DNA from 4 places in the Paenibacillus sp. Dod16 genome. Region 1 is predicted to be linked to each of the others. Evidence: riboswitches for the same ligand, from Rfam matches in the RefSeq annotation. Region 1 holds a riboswitch; each other region holds the start of a gene.
What was found. A riboswitch is a leader RNA that binds a small molecule or an ion and turns the genes downstream of it on or off. The one in region 1 is predicted to bind thiamine pyrophosphate.
Positions count from the first base shown of each region.

Region 2: another riboswitch for thiamine pyrophosphate. It lies ahead of tenA (thiaminase II); the one in region 1 lies ahead of ACPV3A_RS04555 (ABC transporter substrate-binding protein).
Region 3: another riboswitch for thiamine pyrophosphate. It lies ahead of ACPV3A_RS15390 (YkoF family thiamine/hydroxymethylpyrimidine-binding protein); the one in region 1 lies ahead of ACPV3A_RS04555 (ABC transporter substrate-binding protein).
Region 4: another riboswitch for thiamine pyrophosphate. It lies ahead of ACPV3A_RS07100 (ECF transporter S component); the one in region 1 lies ahead of ACPV3A_RS04555 (ABC transporter substrate-binding protein).

Region 1 covers NZ_JBNDYG010000004.1:134,029-138,874, reverse strand. The annotation lists gene ACPV3A_RS04570 (EAL domain-containing protein) at 1-242, opposite strand, end outside; gene ACPV3A_RS04565 (diguanylate cyclase domain-containing protein) at 451-1,986, opposite strand; gene ACPV3A_RS04560 (VOC family protein) at 2,220-2,603, shown strand; TPP riboswitch at 2,777-2,888, shown strand; gene ACPV3A_RS04555 (ABC transporter substrate-binding protein) at 3,003-4,034, shown strand; gene ACPV3A_RS04550 (MTH1187 family thiamine-binding protein) at 4,127-4,420, shown strand; gene ACPV3A_RS04545 (ABC transporter permease) at 4,417-4,846, shown strand, end outside.
Region 2 covers NZ_JBNDYG010000007.1:86,139-90,984, reverse strand. The annotation lists gene ACPV3A_RS08115 (hypothetical protein) at 273-587, opposite strand; gene ACPV3A_RS08110 (hypothetical protein) at 1,109-1,429, opposite strand; gene ACPV3A_RS08105 (VOC family protein) at 1,571-2,071, opposite strand; TPP riboswitch at 2,334-2,437, shown strand; gene tenA (thiaminase II) at 2,577-3,263, shown strand; gene thiM (hydroxyethylthiazole kinase) at 3,316-4,158, shown strand; gene thiD (bifunctional hydroxymethylpyrimidine kinase/phosphomethylpyrimidine kinase) at 4,155-4,846, shown strand, end outside.
Region 3 covers NZ_JBNDYG010000018.1:57,773-62,618, reverse strand. The annotation lists gene ACPV3A_RS15405 (iron chelate uptake ABC transporter family permease subunit) at 1-418, opposite strand, end outside; gene ACPV3A_RS15400 (ABC transporter permease) at 408-1,361, opposite strand; gene ACPV3A_RS15395 (nitroreductase family protein) at 1,893-2,495, shown strand; TPP riboswitch at 2,681-2,783, shown strand; gene ACPV3A_RS15390 (YkoF family thiamine/hydroxymethylpyrimidine-binding protein) at 2,868-3,473, shown strand; gene ACPV3A_RS15385 (YjcZ family sporulation protein) at 3,546-3,644, opposite strand; gene ACPV3A_RS15380 (nucleotidyltransferase domain-containing protein) at 3,762-4,460, opposite strand; gene ACPV3A_RS15375 (class I SAM-dependent methyltransferase) at 4,605-4,846, shown strand, end outside.
Region 4 covers NZ_JBNDYG010000006.1:388-5,233, forward strand. The annotation lists partial or broken gene ACPV3A_RS07090 (SDR family oxidoreductase) at 282-1,128, shown strand; gene asd (archaetidylserine decarboxylase) at 1,204-2,007, opposite strand; TPP riboswitch at 2,172-2,284, shown strand; gene ACPV3A_RS07100 (ECF transporter S component) at 2,375-3,004, shown strand; gene ACPV3A_RS07105 (ABC transporter ATP-binding protein) at 2,997-4,673, shown strand; gene ACPV3A_RS07110 (energy-coupling factor transporter transmembrane component T family protein) at 4,670-4,846, shown strand, end outside.

The DNA of each region.
Region 1 (4,846 bases):
TCTCCACCGGTAACACAGAAGGACAGCTCTTGACGAATCTTCAGCGGAAGGGGCTGCAGACACTTCATCATGGAGATCAGGTCCGCACGTACCTTGTAGTTTACAGCACAACCCTCATTGTTCTCTTGTACCGCGTAGCCGTTCACTGCCAGCAACTGAATAAGCTCTCCACTTGCAGGCTTCATATGAATGGTCCCCTGGTCCTCAATCGGTTCAAAGGTGCTGCAATTGTCGCAAATCATGTTCGTCCTCCTTGGCAAGCTAGCTCTCACTATGCTTCTTATCGGCATTTTGAATATGATTTCTTTGCATTTTATGGATTTTATATTGAAGTTATGACCTATTTTAAGAGAAATGCGCAAGATTCGTGCAATGATTACGCCAAATTCTACAAAAATCGACTTATATTGCTTTTAACAACGTATTGTCAATACGATGGTCATGCTTGATCTACTCAACCTTTTGATCCAAAAGCTGCAGCAGCATCGTCCGCTCCACATCAAAATGCCAAGGGGCGTTCCGTTCCTTTGCCGCATACATCGCGGCATCAGCGCGACCAATCAGCTCCTGGTCATTTCTGGCATGATCCGGATAAACCGCAATGCCGATACTCGGCGTGGTTCGGACTTCATGCCCTTCCAATTCGTACGGCTCGCTAAGCATCGTCCAAATCTCCTCCGCCATCCAGATCAGCTCCTGATCCTCACCAGCCGGATGGATCATAACGGTGAATTCGTCTCCTCCTAAACGGGAAACCAAAACTCCCTTAGACTCAAGGGATTGAAGCCGGTCTGCAACCTTTCGTATCAACAAATCGCCGGCACGGTGGCCGTATCGGTCATTGACTCGTTTGAAACGGTTCATATCCATATACAGCAAGCCTACACGGGAACCTGCGCGGTCCGCCTCCTTCAGCGAGCCCGCCAGCCTTGCATTAAAATAACGGCGATTATACAGCCCCGTCAGATCATCACGATGTGCCAGGGCTTCACTCTGCATCAGACTCTCATGCAGTCGGTCAAACAAGCGATCGTTCTCGAACTGGATTAAAATCTGCCTGAACAGAATCAGGATCACGCACAGGGATAGGCCGGTAAACAGTCCAGTCCCCCCTCCAACCCGCTCCGCCATAAGGGCAAACATCCCGCCAAGCACGCTGTAGGGAAGCAGGTACCTTACGATCAGGTTTCCGACTGAACGCGGCTCCCGCTCGCCAACGGATGGTTTACGGGAATTAGGAGCGGACTGCCCACCTGCGAAACTAATGAATAATACCGATATCGTATAAAGCGGATACAGATAGGAACGAACCTCGATACCCATCAGATCAACGAGATAGATGTACAGGGCATCTCCGGCAATATAAGCGCTTCCGCCAAGACATAACAGAATGGCCGCCCTTTTCCCTAACAGTCCGGTATTAAAATACAACACCAGCGTAAAAAAAATAAGTACCATTGCGCACAGGGGATACAGCATGTCCACCCAAAGGTTTCCCCATACTGCCTCATGGGCAAGACCCTGAAGCTCAGGCTTGATGAAATATTCCCACCCTACTGTCATGACGGCAATGCCAACAATCACGATATCCAGCATAAACCGGAGCCCCCGAAACGATCCTTGAACATGCCGGAATAAATAAATGAGAGAACTTGCGAACAGAATGAGTTCAAGTCCCCAGAATAAGTGGGTTAGGATCGGCGAGAAAGCGCTCTCTTTTTCAAACCAAACATAACAAGCGTGAATGATTCGTGCCGCTGCATCCCCCATTAATCCGAGACTCACAATAAGCCAAAACCTGCGAAGATGAACCTCATAACGCCGACTAATCCGCATTAAATAAACGGAGGCGGCTGCAGGAGGAATAATGACTAGAACACGCTGAAGCGATAAAGCCTCAGGCATCCACAGAGCAATCATAATCTGAATGAATGCATATATCATGGCGAGTCGAATCCACAGATGATCTGCTGGAGTTGGACTCATAAGCATTCCTCCTCGGCCAAAAGGTAAGCTGGATCACTTTCATATGTTAGGTCTTTTGAATTAATCTTTCTATTTCTCATGATACTTTTTACCCACCCAAAAGTAAAGATGAGGAAATGAAAGAAAAATCATCTGTATCAGCCCCTGCATGAACACAACTCCCACTTGACGTATAGGGATTATGTGATAATATTTCAGTCATATCTCATATGGATCGGAAAGGGTGTTGAACCATGTCAAAGAAACGATTAGATCATGTTGGTATTGTTGTCCGGGACCTAGAAGCTACAATCGCCTTCTATACATCCGTAGTCGGACTAGAACTAAAGGATCGCCTGACCCATACGAATGGCGTCATCCAGCTGGCGTTCCTCGGATTTAACGGCAGCAACGAGACGGAAGTCGAGCTTATTCAGGGATACAGCGACACGCTGCCAGCGGAGGGCACCGTTCATCATTTTGCAGTCAGCACGGATAACATTGAAGAGGAATATGCCCGGGTTCAAGGACTTGACGTTCCTCACTTGGACGAGGAGATCGTGACGCTCCCGAATGGTTTCCGTTATTTCTTCGTGCATGGTCCCGAAGGGGAATGGATTGAGTTCTTCCAGCGCTAACCTCTACGTAGAAGCCTTTTTCAAATACTTTATCTCGTGAAAGGTTCATAGGATCAATTAATCCTTCCCATTGCATAAGTGTTCTAAGCAAAGACCTGCCTCGTTCATACCTCTTCGAACTAGACAGGTCTGGTGTGTTAGGACTATAATAGCGGATGTAATGATCGAAACTTCATAAATACCGGGGGAGCTGGGATATGGCCGGCTGAGAGTGTATCCGATATGATACTGACCCTTACACCTGATCTGGGTAATGCCAGCGTAGGAAGCCCATGTTTGCGGCAGCTATTTATTTGCCGTGGTATACACTTACGCCGTCATGCGTCCTGATATCATCAGGGCGTTTTTTTTGTGGAGTTGCGAGGTAATAGAAAGAGAACTCAAAGGAGAGAAGAAACGATGAAGAAGGGAAGATGGATTCCGCTGCTTCTCGCTTGCGTCCTGCTTATGGTCGCGTCCGGATGCGGTACAAACGGACAGAACAAGAAGACAGGTGCCGAAGGCGAAGGCAGTCAGACTTCCGAGAAACTCCGTGACGTGCAGCTGATGCTCGATTGGTCCGCCAATACGAATCACACCGGCCTGTATGCAGCGAAGGAGCTTGGGTATTATGAGGAAGAAGGGCTTAATGTCCAGATCGTCCAGCCGGGAGCAGGCGGTACGGATACACTGGTCGCATCCGGAAACGTGCCGTTTGGCATCAGTTATCAGGAAGGCGTAACGCTGGCCAGAACCCAAGGCTTGCCGCTCGTTTCCATTGCAGCGATCATTCAGCATAATACGTCCGGCTTTGCCGCCCCCAAGGACAAAGGCATCGTGAAGGCAGGCGATTTTGAAGGAAAATCCTATGGCGGCTGGGGCTCGCCTGTGGAGGAGGCCGTCATGAAATCCATCATGGAGATCGATGGCGCCGATGTCAGCAAGGTGAATATGGTCAATATGGGCGATGCTGATTATTTTACGGCCGTCAAACGCGACATTGATTTTGCCTGGATCTTCTATGCTTGGACGGGGATTGAAGCTGAGCTTCGCAATGAACCGCTTGACATGATTTATGTGAAGGACTACTCCGAGCAGCTTGATTATTACACACCAGTGATCGTGACGAACGAGAAGCTGATCCAGGAGGACCCCGAGCTTATCAAAGCGTTCATGCGGGCGACTTCAAAAGGATACGACTATGCGATTCAACATCCTGAAGATGCCGCAGCTCTGCTTACGAAGGCGGTTCCTGACCTGGATGCCGAACTGGTTCTCGCCAGCCAGAAATGGTTGAGCCCCCGTTATCAGGATGATGCATCCCGCTGGGGCGAACAGAAAGCCGAAGTATGGTCGGGATATGCAGACTGGATGTTTGAGCGTAAGCTGCTGGAGAAGGAACTTGACGCGGACCGCGCATTCACCAATGATTTTTTACCGGAGCAGCCATAAGGCTATTTTTATTTAAAAAGAAGAAAGTCGGCCTTTGCAAAAGGCTGCCTTTCTTCCAATACATTATAGCTTGCACGAAAGGATGAGTTTACATGGCGAATACACTTTTGAGCATTCAAGTGATACCGAGAACGCCAAACGGGGCCGACAGCATCCCTTATGTAGATGAAGCGATTAAGGTCATTCAGGAATCAGGCGTGAAATACGAGGTTCATGCACTCGAAACGACCATGGAAGGTGAGCTCGCCGAGCTGCTCAAGATCGTGGAGCGCATGCATGAAGCGCTGGTGAATGCGGGAAGTCCCAGCATCATATCCCAAGTTAAAATCGCTCATCATCCCAGCGGCATCAGCATGGATAAGCTGACTGAGAAATACCGTCCATGAGAAGCTGGTGGAGTTCGGTTTGGCCGCCCGTTGTGGCGGTCCTCTTCTTTTTGGTGGTATGGCAGGCCGCAGTATCTATATTCGACATTGAACCTTTTATTCTGCCTGCGCCGACGGCCATCGGGCATGAGGCCGTTACCGGAGCTTCCGGTCTCTTCCAGCATACAGCGGCCACCCTGCAATTAACCTTGGTCGGATTTATGATCGGTACGGCGATCGGCCTAGTCATCTCGCTGGCACTGCACATGGTTCCTTTTCTCAAAACCGCTCTTTATCCACTTCTTATTCTTAGCCAGAATGTGCCGACAATCGCCCTAGCCCCGCTTCTCATGATTTGGTTCGGCTTCGGCATGCTGCCCAAGGTTATCGTGATTACGCTGGTCTGCTTCTTCCCCGTCGCTGTTGCGGCACTGGACGGACTGGCCC
Region 2 (4,846 bases), on a different contig from region 1:
TGGCCAGTATCGCTGCGTGTGCAGCACCACCGCCTCACCGCTTATGTAGCTACGTGCACACCACTCACCGGCACAGCTTTGCCAGCTCCGTTCTTCGTACCGCTTCCCCTGACCTGTTAACGGACACCAGTTCCCTTATTTGCCTGATTCGGGCCCAATTCTTAAATCTAACGGACACAGGATCCCTTATTACCGCAATAAGGTGCCTATTTGCCATCATATTCTAGAAATAACGTATCTGGGGTCCGTTAGCACTCGAAAATTACGCCTTTTCAGCTAAATAACGTATCCTCAGTCCGTTTGCCTCGAGCAAGTCGCACTAAAACTAGTAGTCGCATCAAGACCAGTACCACCAAGCCCAGCAGTACCACCAAGCCCAGCAGTAGTTCCAATACAGCAGTAGCAACAATACCAGCAGTAGCTCCAATAATAGCAGGCAGCACCAAGCCCAGCAGTAGCACCAATACAGCAGTAGCACCAATACAGCAGTAGCACCAATACAGCAGTAGCATCAATACCAGCAGTAGCACTAAGACCAGCAGTAGCCTAGAAGTAGCATCAATCCCAGTAGTTAGCACCAAGGCCACCTGTTAACGGACACCAGTTCCCTTATTTGCCTGATTCGCCTCCGATTCCTAAACTTAACGGACACAGGATCCCTTATTACCTCAATAAGGTGCCTATTTGTCATCATATTCTATGAATAACGTATCTGGTGTCCGTTAGCTCTCGAAAATTACGCCTTTTCAGCTAAATAACGTATCCTCAGTCCGCTTGCTTCGAGTAAGTGGCACTAAAACTAGTAGCCGCATCAAGACCAGTAGCACCAATCCCAGCAGTAGCACCAAATACCAGCAGTAGCATCAATACCAGCAGTAGCACCAAGATCAGCAGTAGCACCAAGATCAGCAGTAGCCTCAATACCTGCAGTTAGCATCAAGGCCCCTGTTAACGGACACCAGTTCCCTTATTTGCCTAATTCGATCCCAATTCTTAAAACTAACGGACACAGGATCCCTTATTACCGCAAAAAGGTGCCTATTTACCATCATATTCTAGAAATAGCGTATCTGGTGTCCGTTAGCTCTCGAAAATTACGCCTTTTCAGTTAAATAACGTATCCCCAGTACGCTTGCCCTCCGAGCAGTCGCACTAAGACTAGTAGCCGCATCAAGATCAGTAATAGCACCAAGCCCAGCAGTAACACCAATACAGCAGTAGCATCAATACCAACAGTAGCATCAATACCAGCAGTAGCACCAATCCCAGCAGTAGCACCAATCCCAGTAGCATCAATCCCAGTAGCATCAATCCCAGCAGTCGCACCAATCCCAGCAGTAGCATCAATCCCAGTAGCATCAATCCCAGCAGTCGCACCAATCCCAGCAGTCGCACCAATCCCAGCAGCAGCTACATACTCTGTGTTCACCCAGTTTCTACCTCTAAACCATAGCTACTCTGAGTTACCCGGTCCCTACATCGATCATAATCGACAGCCATCCACGCTACCCCCGGGAACCGAACCACCCATGTTCTCCCTGAAATAACGCTTTTGCTTCCCTTCACCTTGTTACGAAATCTTCACCACGATTTCCGCTCCGGCAACATAGGTCATTGCTTTCATGTAATCCGTGTCCTGGGCGCGTCGTTCCATCTCCTCGGGCGTCAGGTCCTCCAATCGCGTCTGAATCCACCATAAGTTGCCGAACGGGTCCCGTACCCGTCCCACCCGGTCGCCGAAGAACAAACTCGTTGGCTCCGTCACCGAGACGGCTCCTGCGGCGAGCGCTTGCTGGTAAGCAGCATCGCAATCCTCAACATATAAGCGGAGGTACGCCGGGCTATCCGGCCATTCCGGCTTCGCGTCAAACATCATGACGACGGCATCCCCGATTCGCACCTCGGCATGGCCGATGACACCATCGCCAACATAGACGCGGGCTAACTCTTCGGCTTGAAAAGCCTGCTCCAGGAATTCAATCAGCGCTGTGGAGTTTCTTGAGATAATCCATGGTGTCACGGAGGTGTAGCCATCCGGAATGGGGTTAACCGCTTTTGATGGGTTCGTCATAAATAAGCTCGCTCCTTTAAACTTCATTTTTTTGAATAACGTTTATGTACTCATTATGTAGGGGAATACATGACAACCCAGCGTCAGTGTTTCTGAAACAAGTGTTGGGTAGCCGGCGTTTTTTATTCGCGAAAGACCTCTGCCACCGTACAACATCATGATCCACCGATCACGGAAGATTTCGCTCGTGGGGTTCTGTCCGCGAACCGTTAACGTTTGACAGCATCTACAAACCTATGTACAGTATTAGACAAAAGAATAGGAAGTCCACTAGGGGAGCCGTTAGCGGCTGAGACAAGAGCGTATCTTGGACCCTTTGAACCTGATCTAGTTCGTACTAGCGTAGGAAAGTGGAGCCTTCGTATATAAGGTCTTGGTGCGTTTTTGGCGCACTCGGGCTTGTTGACGAAGCCGCTCCAGTTTTCGGGGTGGCTTTTTAGCGTTGCCTGGAAAGTCGTGTCTTATGGACTTCCTGCTCTTCAATATGTTGGAGGTGGGGACAAAAATGAGTTTTACGCAAGAGCTCCGTCAGCAGGCGGGAGGCATTTTTCAAGCAATCTTCGATCATCCCTTTGTAAAAGGTATTGCCGAGGGGAAACTGGCGCGGGAACAGCTGATCCACTATGTGAAGCAGGATTTTGAGTATTTGAACGCCTACATGCGGATTTACGGCATCGCCATATCCAAATCGACCAGCCGCGAAGAGATCGCAACCTTTAACGAACAAATCTCATTCATCCTGCATAGCGAGGTGCATCCGCATCAGAATTTTTGCGCAGCCGCCGGGGTGACTTACGAAGAGCTTCAAGGCTATCCGCTGGCTCCGTCCGCTCATCACTATATCCGTCATATGCTTACAGTGGCGCATGAGGGCAGTCTGGGCGAGATTATGGCCGTACTGCTGCCTTGCCCGTGGACCTACCTGGAGATTGGCCGCAAGCTGCTGGATGAAGTGAAGCCGGATGAATCCCATCCGTTCTACGACTGGATTTATTTCTACGGCAACCGGGGGGAAGACGCGACAGCCAAGTTCTGCAGCCGTGTCGATGAATGGGCGGAGCGTGCGACGGCAGCCGAGCGAGAACGGATGAAGGAGCATTTTATGCTGAGCTGCCAGCTGGAGTATATGTTTTGGGATATGGCTTATAAGCAGGAGGAATGGCCGGTGCCGCTGCAGGCTGCGGTGCTGTAAGGAGACCTAACTAGCTCATAAATTCCAATATAGCGAAGAGAGGCTGATTCATATGCATACATGGGAAAATGAAGTTTCGGCGCTTTTAACAAAGGTACGGCAGACGAGCCCCCTCGTTCACAACATGACGAACGTGGTGGTTACGAATTTTACGGCTAACGGCTTGTACGCGCTGGGCGCGTCGCCGGTCATGGCTTACGCGCCGGAGGAAGTGGCGGATATGGCCGCCATCGCAGGCGCGCTCGTATTGAACATCGGCACGCTGAATCGCGAGCTTGTGGATGCGATGATCATAGCCGGACAATCGGCGAACGCACAGGGCGTGCCGGTCCTGCTGGACCCGGTCGGTGCGGGAGCAACCCGTTTTCGGACGGAGTCGGCGCTGCGGATTCTAAGCGAGGTGAAGGTATCGCTCGTGCGCGGGAATGCGGCTGAAGTCGCTCACCTTGTCGGGGAGGCCCGCGAGATCAAAGGCGTAGACGCTGGCAACAGCACGGGCAGTGATCATGCCGAGCTGGCCGTGCGGGCTGCGCGCGGATTAGGCACGATCGTGGCCATTACCGGTGAAGAGGACGTGATTACCGATGGAATCGAAGTACGTATCATTACCGGCGGGGATGCTCTGCTCACGAAGGTGACCGGCGCAGGGTGCCTGCTGACCTCGGTGCTGGGTGCCTTTGCCGCAGTGGAAGCAAACCTGCTGCTTGCCGGTACGGCGGGCCTGGCCTTCTACGGGGCCGCGGCGGCGAGAGCTGCAGAGCGAACCGCGGACCAGGGACCGGGAAGCTTCCAGATTGCTTTCCTGGATGAGCTGGCAAAGCTTCATCCGGGCTCGCTGGAGGGCTATGCCGCTGTTCGGGAAGCGGAAGCGTCCACTGCAGGTGGCGCACGATGAGCAAGTCTCACGTTCCTCGGGCACTGACGATTGCGGGGTCTGACAGCGGCGGCGGTGCCGGCATTCAAGCCGATCTGAAAACCTTCCAGGAGCTTGGCGTATACGGCATGTCAGCGATTACGGCGATCACGGTGCAGAACACATTGGGGGTTCACGGCGTATATCCGCTGCCTCCCGAAGCAGCTGCGGAGCAGATTGAAGCGGTTGGCTCGGACCTCGGAGTCGATGCATTGAAGACAGGCATGCTGTTCAATGCCGAGATCATTCGACTGGCTGCTGACCGGATCCGGGCATTCGGCTGGGAGAAGGTCGTTGTGGATCCCGTGATGATCGCCAAGGGCGGAGCGGAGCTGCTGCAAAGCGAAGCAGTGCAGGCTTTAAGAGAGGACTTGCTGCCGCTGGCGTTAATTGTCACTCCCAATATACCGGAGGCCGAAGTATTGGCGGGGATGCGTATCCGCACGAAGGAAGATCGGAAGGAAGCGGCGAGACGTATCCAGGATCTGGGGCCCAAGATCGTTGTGATCAAAGGCGGCCATGACGAGGGAATGACCGGCGGCGGTGAAGTTGCGGATCACGAAAGAGACAGGGGATCAGCTATGGCGGCGGGTACGCAGCAGGAAGAGTTGTCTCAGTCCGAAAGTACGTATCGCCAAATAAGAACCGCCAGCCATAACGGGGAGTTTTA
Region 3 (4,846 bases), on a different contig from region 1:
CGAATATCATGCCGATCAGCAGCAGGAAGTAAATGTTGTTTCCTTCCCTCTGGAACAAAATCTTATAAAGGATCCCGGCAAATAGGATCATCGCGCCGACATTGATCAAAAAGTTAACATTGCTGCCCATTTTATACAGCGTGAAGGAGCCGAAGACAAAGATCACGGTCGTCTGGATCAGGATATACAAGGAATCCAATCCCATCACGCTTGGCGTCAGTATCCGGTTATTCGTGACCGTTTGAAACACCGTGGTAGACAGAGCGATCGCCCCGCCGGTCAGAATAATGGCAAGCACCTTCTTGATTCGTCTTGGTAGGGCGTAATCCCAGTTACCGCCAAGATCAATGAACAGAAAGACTGCCACCAGGATGATTGCCGCTGCGGCCAACAGGCCGAGTTTGGCTTTATAAGTCATAAGCCTTTCTCCTCATCAGTAAGAAAATGAATATACCGCTTCCGAGTACGCCCACGGTTAGACTAATCGGAATTTCATAGGGATAAATAATGATCCGGCCCAGGATGTCACAGAACAGTACGAAACCGGCCCCCAGCAGCGCGGTATGCGAAAGGCTTTTTTTCAAATGGTCTCCTAAGTACAAACTAACAATATTAGGTATGATCAGACCAAGAAACGGAATCACGCCGACCGTCAGCACGACGGAAGCCGTAACCAGCGCCACGATGACCAGTCCCAGATTCACGACTCTCCGGTAGTGAAGGCCCAGGTTGGTAGCAAACTCCTCTCCCATTCCGGCCACCGTAAACTTGTTGGCGAACAGATACGCCAGAATCACAAGCGGGATACTAAGATAGAGCATTTCATACTGGCCCTTCATGATCATGGAAAAATCACCCTGGAGCCATGCGGACATATTCTGAATAAGATCATATTTGTATGCAAAGAAGGTGGCGATCGAACTGACGATATTACCGAACATCAGCCCTACGAGCGGGATGAAGATCGCATCCTTGAACTTAATCCGATCCAGTATCTTCATGAAGATAAAGGTTCCTGCCAGAGCGAATACAAATGCCACAAGCATTTTGATAAGCGGTCCGCTTGTCGTGAAGACAAGCATGGCTACCAATATCCCCAGTCTGGCAGAGTCCATCGTACCTGCCGTGGTGGGCGATACGAACTTATTGCGGCTGAGCTGCTGCATGATCAATCCGCAGATGCTCATGCTGACACCCGCCAATATGAGACTGACAAGCCTAGGAATCCGGCTGACAAGCATAATATGCTGTTGTTGTTCTGTCATCGAGAACAATTGCAGTGGCGAGATATCCTTAACTCCAATAAATAATGAGATTATCGAGAGTACCACAACGGCTGCAAATAAGTATCTAATCTTCATGGCTCTTCCTTCTATGCGTATGTCTCTAAATACCCGGGATCATGCAATTTTCGTCACCATTCTCATTGAGATTGATTATCAATCGCGTTCTGATATGCATTATATCATCCTCATTCTGGCTCGACAAGTATAATTGAGAATCAAAATCAATTAAATTGTTCATACAAGTATATTTTGTTCATGAATTGTTCATAATATGAAGTTAGGTGGAGACATAGCTTATATCCTCAGGACAGAATCACACTTTGGTTAAATCTCCCTTTAATGCAGCTTCTGCAATGATGAGACTTCTCTAAAAACGACTGTTTCAATTCTTATTAAATGGATAAGAAAAATTATATAAAGTCGTTGACAATTCCTCTAAGTTATATTAATATCCTAACAGAATTATTATTTCTAACTAAACGTAAGTTAGTGTGGAATAATAATTGGTTTTATGGCTAATAACGTAAAATGCATATTTGCTTGTAGTAAGGGACATCTTCTAATCAGGCGTATGCAAATTCGATTACACCAGGAGGTTTTTTTTCAATGTCTAAAGATTTTTCAGCTGCACTCAAAAATCGCCGTTCTTATTACGGGATTAGCAAAGAATCCGTTATCTCGGACGAGCGTATTCAGGAAATCGTAAACGAAGCGGTTAAGTATACTCCGTCTTCTTTCAACTCCCAAAGTGCACGCGTCGTTGTATTGCTTGGCGAACAGCACGATAAACTGTGGAACATCACGGAAGGCATCCTGAAGGAAGTTGTTGGCGATGAAGAAGCATTCAAATCCACTGCCGACAAAATGGCTTCATTCCGCGCTGGTTACGGTACGGTACTGTTCTTCGAGGACAATAACGTCATTGCGGGGCTGCAACAAAGCTTTGCCGCTTATGCCGACAATTTCCCGGTTTGGTCCAACCAATCCAACGGCATGCTGCAATTTGTAGTATGGACATCCCTTGAAGCAGAAGGTCTGGGCGCATCCCTGCAGCACTACAACCCGCTGATCGACGAAAAAGTAAAAGCCGAATGGAACGTCCCGGAAAGCTGGAAGCTGATTGCTCAAATGCCTTTCGGTAAGCCGGTTGCTGAACCAGGCGAAAAAGAATTTGCACCGCTTGAAGATCGCGTGAAAGTATATAACTAATCAAACAGATGAAAAAAGCCGCCTCCCTAAGTTCCTGCAAATGGGACAGGCGGTTTTTTTTATAATGGGCAAAGATTGAAAAACCGATGGCAAAACGATACAATTACACAGGTAAGAACCCTCGAACTTCTACGGTAACATGAAGCTCCGGGGCAAATCTTGCGGTAACCAACTACATAAGATATTGGCTGTACTAGGGGTGCCATGTGCTGAGAGACGGCGGGCTGCCGTTAACCCTTATCACCCGATCTAGGTCATACTAGCGTGGGGAAGTGTAGCATTTATGTTTATTTCTTTTCGTAGGCATAACTGCACCTTCTTCATGGGGTGCGGTTTTTTTGCGTGGACTTATATAATGGGGAGGAAATGAAAATGAATGAGCTTGTTTGCGGAACCAGCCGGATCGTCGGATGCCGGTTCTCGGTATTTCCCATGACAGACCGGTTTGTGGAGGTCATCCTGGGCGCTCTACAATCTGTGGATGCGGGAAAGGTGTGGATTCAGACAGACGATGTGAGCACTTGTATTCGTGGACGTGCAGAGCATGTCTTTGATGTTACAAGAGCGATATTCGCCCATGCTGCGGCGAGTGGCGTGCACACTGTTTTTAATGGCACTTATTCCATTGGCTGCCCCGGAGATACGGACGCCGATGTATATATGACTGAGGATTCAACCCGCTTGAACAACGACATCGGAGAACATGCCGATATGGAGACTGCCTGCCAATTCGCTCTTTACCCCATGGGTACGGACAACTACATGGATGTCATCTACAGTGAAGTAAATCGTGCGAAGGCAGCCGGTACGTTCGCCGGAAGCATTCATTACGCCAGCCGGTTGGACGGATCCTTATCCCGGGTGTTCGGGTCTCTTGAAGAGGCGTTTTTGCATGCGATCCAATCCGACAGCAGCCATCTGGTCATGACTGCAGTGGTGTCCGCTCACAGCCCCTCGGTTAAAGCCGCATCGAATTGAGTTCGATTGAGGCAGACAAAAGCCCGGCATGCGCCGGGCTTTTCTGTCACTACTGCCAAGAATCTTGACGGTTTAAACCCAAGCACTCAAGATGATTACGAGCAGGATAAAGAGAACCAAAATAATTCCTACTGAATTGCCATATTCACCGCCGCCATATACTCCGCTCATGAAGATCCCCTCCTGGATTTAAAGTATGCCGTGATGTAATCACACTATTATAGTATTTCCTGCGCCTTGCTAGCGTCACGGCTAATGTACCTCTCTTTATCTATTGGCATCGATATTTTATTCCTCATAACCGATGAGAAGTTTCCCTCCGTACGGACGGAGCATTTCCTCGGTAAATGCCATTAGAACAGAAGGATCATCTTGGCGATACATCGCCGCGAGCGCTGTTTCCAATCGCTCTCCTAAAATTGTGTCAAAGCGGTTAAACAGGCGGAACAGCGTTTTCCCTTCACCCGTCCACTCCCGGTTCACCCTAAGTACAAAATCACAGAGAATCGCGGCTATTTTGTGCACCGTAAACCATTTTTCACCATCGCTTCGGGGACTCTTCAAGTCCAGCATGTACTCGGTTAGCACATAACGGTAGTCGTTAATATCGGTTATCGTCAAGGGCAGAGGTCCGTAATCCAAATCGCTTTGGGCTTCCGTCCGCACCTCTTCCCCCTCGGGCATAAGGCGCAGCACCGTCCCTTCTGCGATCATCCGCTGAAATGACGGATTCGCCGCGATCACTCCCTCGTCAAAATATTCGCGATAGGAGGATAAAGACAATATAAAGATTTCCGCGATCCATCCATGCGCCTCTATCGTCCTCCTGCTGAAATCATGACCCTCTCGTTCAAGGACCATAATGTCCAAATCGGATTGTTCATTATATTCGCCTCTGCTCGCGCTGCCGCCAAGCACGGCAAGCAAACAGTCGGGATAATCGTGTTGAATGACGCGTTCCGCTGCCTCTACCGGTTCCATCCTCATGACGTTTCCTCCATTATGACTCTGATCCTCCCGAAAAAAGGGCTCAAAATATCTAATTCAGCTAAAACCCTAAACGTACCTGAATCATATGGTAAATAAACGATTACCCTCATGTTGATGACAAGGGAAGAAGGGATAGATGAGATGAACTACATTCATATGCTCTCTAAATTAGGCATGGGCAGTGCCCACCCGGGAGGATTCGAGGCAACCCTCAGAATGCTGAAGAATTATCCCATTCAACCGGGCAGCCGCATTCTGGAGGTGGGGTGCGGAACTGGCAGAACCGCATGCCATCTTTCGGAGATGGGGTATCAAGTGACAGCTATTGATCTGAACGAAAATATGATCAAAAAAGCACGAGCACGAGCCGAAGCGATGGAAAT
Region 4 (4,846 bases), on a different contig from region 1:
GGGTCCCCGCAAAGTATTTGGAATAAGCATCGGAGCATAGGCTCCACTTTGTGTGGTTCTATTTTATGGATGCACATGGGAATAGGGAGTCTGTCTGATTACGTTGTAAAAGGGTGCATATACGGATAGGGACTCTGTTGGCATTGCGAAAATTTGTTATATTAGGGATATGTATAAAGCGCTAAACGCAGGGTTTTAAGAGACCGGACAGGCAGTTCGGATAACGGAAGGGTGACGGGTGTGACGGAGAGAGCGGCATTGGCGGAGCAAGCGGTGATCCGGTGGTAACGGCGGGAGCAGGAAAGGTTGCGCTGATCACGGGCGCGTCGAGCGGGTTCGGACTGCTCATCAGCTTGGAGTTGGCAAAAGCGGGCTATGACGTGGCAGCGGGTCTGCGCAGGCCGGAGGCGGCTGCAGAGCTGATGACCCGAGCCGAACAAGCAGACGTTGTCGAGCGCATTCACGTATTCCAGCTGGATATATGCTTGGAGGAACAAGTCAAGGCTGCTGCTTGGGAGTTAGAGCAGAAGTTCGGCCGATTGGACGTGCTGGTGAACAACGCCGGCGAAGCGGTAGGCGGCATGGTGGAGGAAGTACCGCTCAGCGTCTGGCGCAAGCAGTTGGAGACGAATTTATTCGGGACCGTATCGGTAACGCAGCATATGCTCCCGCTGCTGCGCAAGACCGGACGATCCAAAATCATTCTCATGAGCAGCATTAGCGGCGTGGTCGGCTTTTGGTCCCTATGCGGCATCCAAATTTGCGCTGGAGGGGTTTGGTGAGAGCCTGTCCATGGAGTTGATGCCCTTTGGCATCGATGTCGTACTGATCCAGCCCGGTGCCTATGGCACGCCGATCTGGAATAAAAGTTTTGGGGAGCTTACGGTAAAGGAAGGATCACCCTACAGCGGTCTGCTGAAGGGCGTGCTGGACTATTCCGAGCGGACAGCCAGGGGAAGCGGGGATCCGCAGGAGGTAGCCAGGCTTGTGGCAAACATTGCGTCCATGTCCAAACCGAGGTTCCGCTATACGCTGCCCCGAGGTACGCGGCTGACCGCATGGATCAAGGGCGTGCTGCCGGATCGGCTGTTTCAGCGGATCGTTTATCGGATGCTGGACAGGCGTTAATCATTCATGCAGCGAATGATTCATGGCCTTAACTTGTCATGCGATGCTTGGTGAAGCTTGGTAAGGTGAATGGCGTTACCCTTTTCTGGTTGGGGACGGGTGTAGCAAACCAAGCAGCTCTCCCATCTTCACCTTGGAGCCGGGTTCCAGGTCACCGCGCGGAGTAAACGTGCCGTTCTCTGTCAGAAGCACGACGGTAGAGCCGAATTCAAAGTACGCGAGTTCATCGCCGATCTCGTATTTCTTCACGTTCTCGTCAGCATAACGGATGCTGCTCACGTTCATGGCTCCGACCTTCACGACGGCAACTTCGCCGAACTCATGCGCAATATAGGTAATGAGGCGCTCATTACGGCTGAGCACGTGCCGGATATGGGTCATCGCAAAATCGTTCACGGGGTAAACGCGTCCCTTTAGATGCTCGCTTTCCGCCTGAACACCGGTTACCGGGGAATGAATGCGATGATAGTCGGTTGGGCTTAAATACAATACAAATGCATAACCGTTGATGTAGTTTTCCATTCTCGGTGATTTGGCGAGCAGCTCGCTCAGGGTATAATCCTGTCCCTTGACGCTCAGAATGGTGCCGGCATTAACGGCGCACATCGCCGAAATCGTGGCATCGACGGGGCTTACCATGGCATCGGCGGTGTCGTCTATGGCGCGCAGGCCTATTTTTAACCGGCGGGAAAAGAATTCGTTCAGTGAGCGGTATTCGTGGATTTCTTTCTCCGCTTCATGCGCCGGGATTTGATAAATTCGTATGAATGCAGGTATTAGATGACGGCTCAGCCGGCTGTGGGAACAATGCCCCATGATTCGGGACAGCCACTTGCGGGAGGACAGCTCAGTCATCAGACGCAGCAATTGTTTAGCCATGTCATTCTCCTTTGTGCATAGGTGTCAGCAATAAACGTTGGTGGAAAAGCCAATCACTCTGATATTGACATAGAATGAGCTGGAAATCAATAAATAGCCATTTTTGAAAAAAGGTTCTTGCTAATTGGAGAACGAATGTGTATTTTAAGATTAACATGAAACCGAATAGGGAATACGGGGGCTTGAGTGAATCAGGCTGAGATTGCAGCTGCTATCCGCTGTTGACCGTTAATCTGAACTGGGTAATGCCAGCGTAGAGAATATCCGACCCTGCCTACATAGGGCCTATTTTTCCGTCTGCGCGTTTTCCAGACGGTTTTTTGTTGTGTTTATACAAAAATAGAGGTGGAGAGGGGAATGTGTGGTTATGGGAACATCTATGCAAGAGAAGTTGGGGGTTCAGCCCCGAAAAGGGCTGCGGTTAAGCGATATTTTGGTGACGGTGTTGGTATCGCTGGTGCTTGGCGTCATTTATCACTTCTGGGGTTCGGTTTACAATCTGTTAAAACCGCTGTTCTTTGAAGCGGATGAGTTGTTATACGGAATGTGGTTCGCTGCAGCCACGCTTGCTTACTTGCTAATCCGTAAGCCGGGAGTGGCCATCATTGCGGAAGTGGCGGCTGCCCACGTGGAAGTGCTGTTTGGCAGCGGCTGGGGATTGACTCTGCTGCTGTATGGCCTCATTCAAGGACTTGGGGCAGAATTGGTATTCGCGGCGTTCCGTTATCGGAGCACCTCGGCGTGGACGCTGGCGATTGCCGGAGCAGGCGCAGCCATCGGATCGATGATCATGGACTTCTATTACAGCTATACCGATGACCTGCAGACGTGGATGTTCCTGGCCAAATACGGTATGCGGGTACTCAGCGGTGCCGTCATTGCAGGCCTGCTCATGCTCTTGCTGGCCAAAGCCTTGGACCGCACGGGCGTCACATCCCTGCTGCGTCCTGCGTCGAAGAAGGATTACGAAGCACTGGATGATCCGCGCCATGTCTAATGCCACGGTTAGCCTGGTTCCGGCTCAGTCCGCTGAGATGGTTTCGGAACCGGCCGTGTATGTGGAGGGATTGCGTCTGAAGTATCCGGGCGAGGAGCGACTGATGTTCAAAGACCTCTCCTTCTCGGCTGTCCGCGGGGAGAAGGTGCTGCTGCTCGGTCCGAGCGGCTGCGGCAAATCCACGCTGCTGCAGGTGCTTAGCGGGATGATTCCCCGCGCAACGGAGGTGCCGATGAAATGCGAGTCGCAGCTGGTTCCGCGCTCTTGGGGGTATGTATTCCAAGATCCGGATACCCAGTTCTGCATGCCGTACGTGGATGAAGAGCTGGCTTTCGTACTGGAAAATCTAAGTGTCCCCCGCCATGAGATGAAGGAGCGGATGCAAGCGGCGCTCCGCGAGGTGGGGCTTGATCTTGAGGAGCTTCATATGCCGATCGGGCATTTGTCCCAAGGCATGAAGCAAAGGTTAGCGCTGGCTTCGGCTCTGCTGCTGGAGCCGGAGGTGCTGTTCCTTGACGAGCCATCTGCCTTGCTCGACCCGGAAGGAAGGGAGCAAATCTGGTCGGCGGTGAAGGCCGTATCGGAAGGGCGAACACTGATCATCGTGGAGCACCGGATCGAAGAAATGGCCAGATACGTGGATCGTGTCGTGCTGTTCAGCCCGGATGGCGTGATTCTGGGCGAAGGTCCTCCGGCAGCGATATTCGCAGAATTCGAGCGGGAACTCCAAGCCTATGGAATCTGGTATCCCGGCGTATGGGAAGATTATGCGCAGACCCGGGCGGGCAGAGAGTTGTTTGCTCCGGTCGATGCGCTTGGCGATGAGCGGGGTAATCTCCTGCATGAGGCTGCTCCGCCGTATGCTCAACGTGGGGAGTCTGTCATTCAACTGGCGAATTTCAGGGGAATGAGATGGGATAAACCGGTCATCACTCTCCCTTCGGCCGAGGTGTTTCCGGGACAATTCATTGCGGTGGTAGGGCCGAACGGAGCAGGCAAAAGCTCGCTGCTGCTCAGTTTGATGGGGCTGCTTCGCGCCGAAGGGACCTATATGCTCTGCGGGGAAGAGGTCATTCAGGGCAAACGCAGGAAGGTGCGGAAGAAGAGAGAGCAGCAGCTGCGCCAAATCGGATTCGTGTTTCAGAATCCGGAGCTTCAATTCCTGACGGAGCGCATCGGCGATGAGGTGGTTTACTCGCTGCTGGTGGATCATGTGCCGCCGGAGGAAGCGAAGGCGCAGGCCGAGCGCTGTCTTGAACGTTTTGGATTGAATGGCTTGGAGGCCAGGCATCCGTACCAGCTGTCGACAGGCCAAAAGCGCCGCTTGAGCGTGGCTACGGCCATGGCAAGACAGCCGTCCGTCCTGCTTCTGGATGAGCCGACCTTCGGACAGGATGCGCGGAATACATTCGCGATTCTGGAGATGTGCGAGAAGCTGCGTCGTGCGGGAACCGCCATTCTCATGGTGACGCATGAAATGGAGATCGCGCAGCGGGTCGCCACACATATATGGGAAATACGGGAGGGACAGCTGACCTCGAGCATGCCCTCCCCGCGCTGGTCTGGCGGGATTGCATCCGGGCAGACGGCTAATGGAGTAAACGGCTCTGCAGGCCCTCAAGGTACCTTAGCCGCGGCCGATCATCGCCTCACGGGGGTGAACGCATGAACATATGGAATCCCGTGCGGATCACTTGGCTGCACCGGGCGAATCCGGTGGTGAAGCTGGGTCTGATCTGTGCGCTGTTTTTCATGACGGTGTTAACCCATGATCTTGATTTTGTTTTGTATCAGGCGTTCATCTTTATGGTCTGTCTCGTGGTGCTCAGCGGGGTGAAGCCG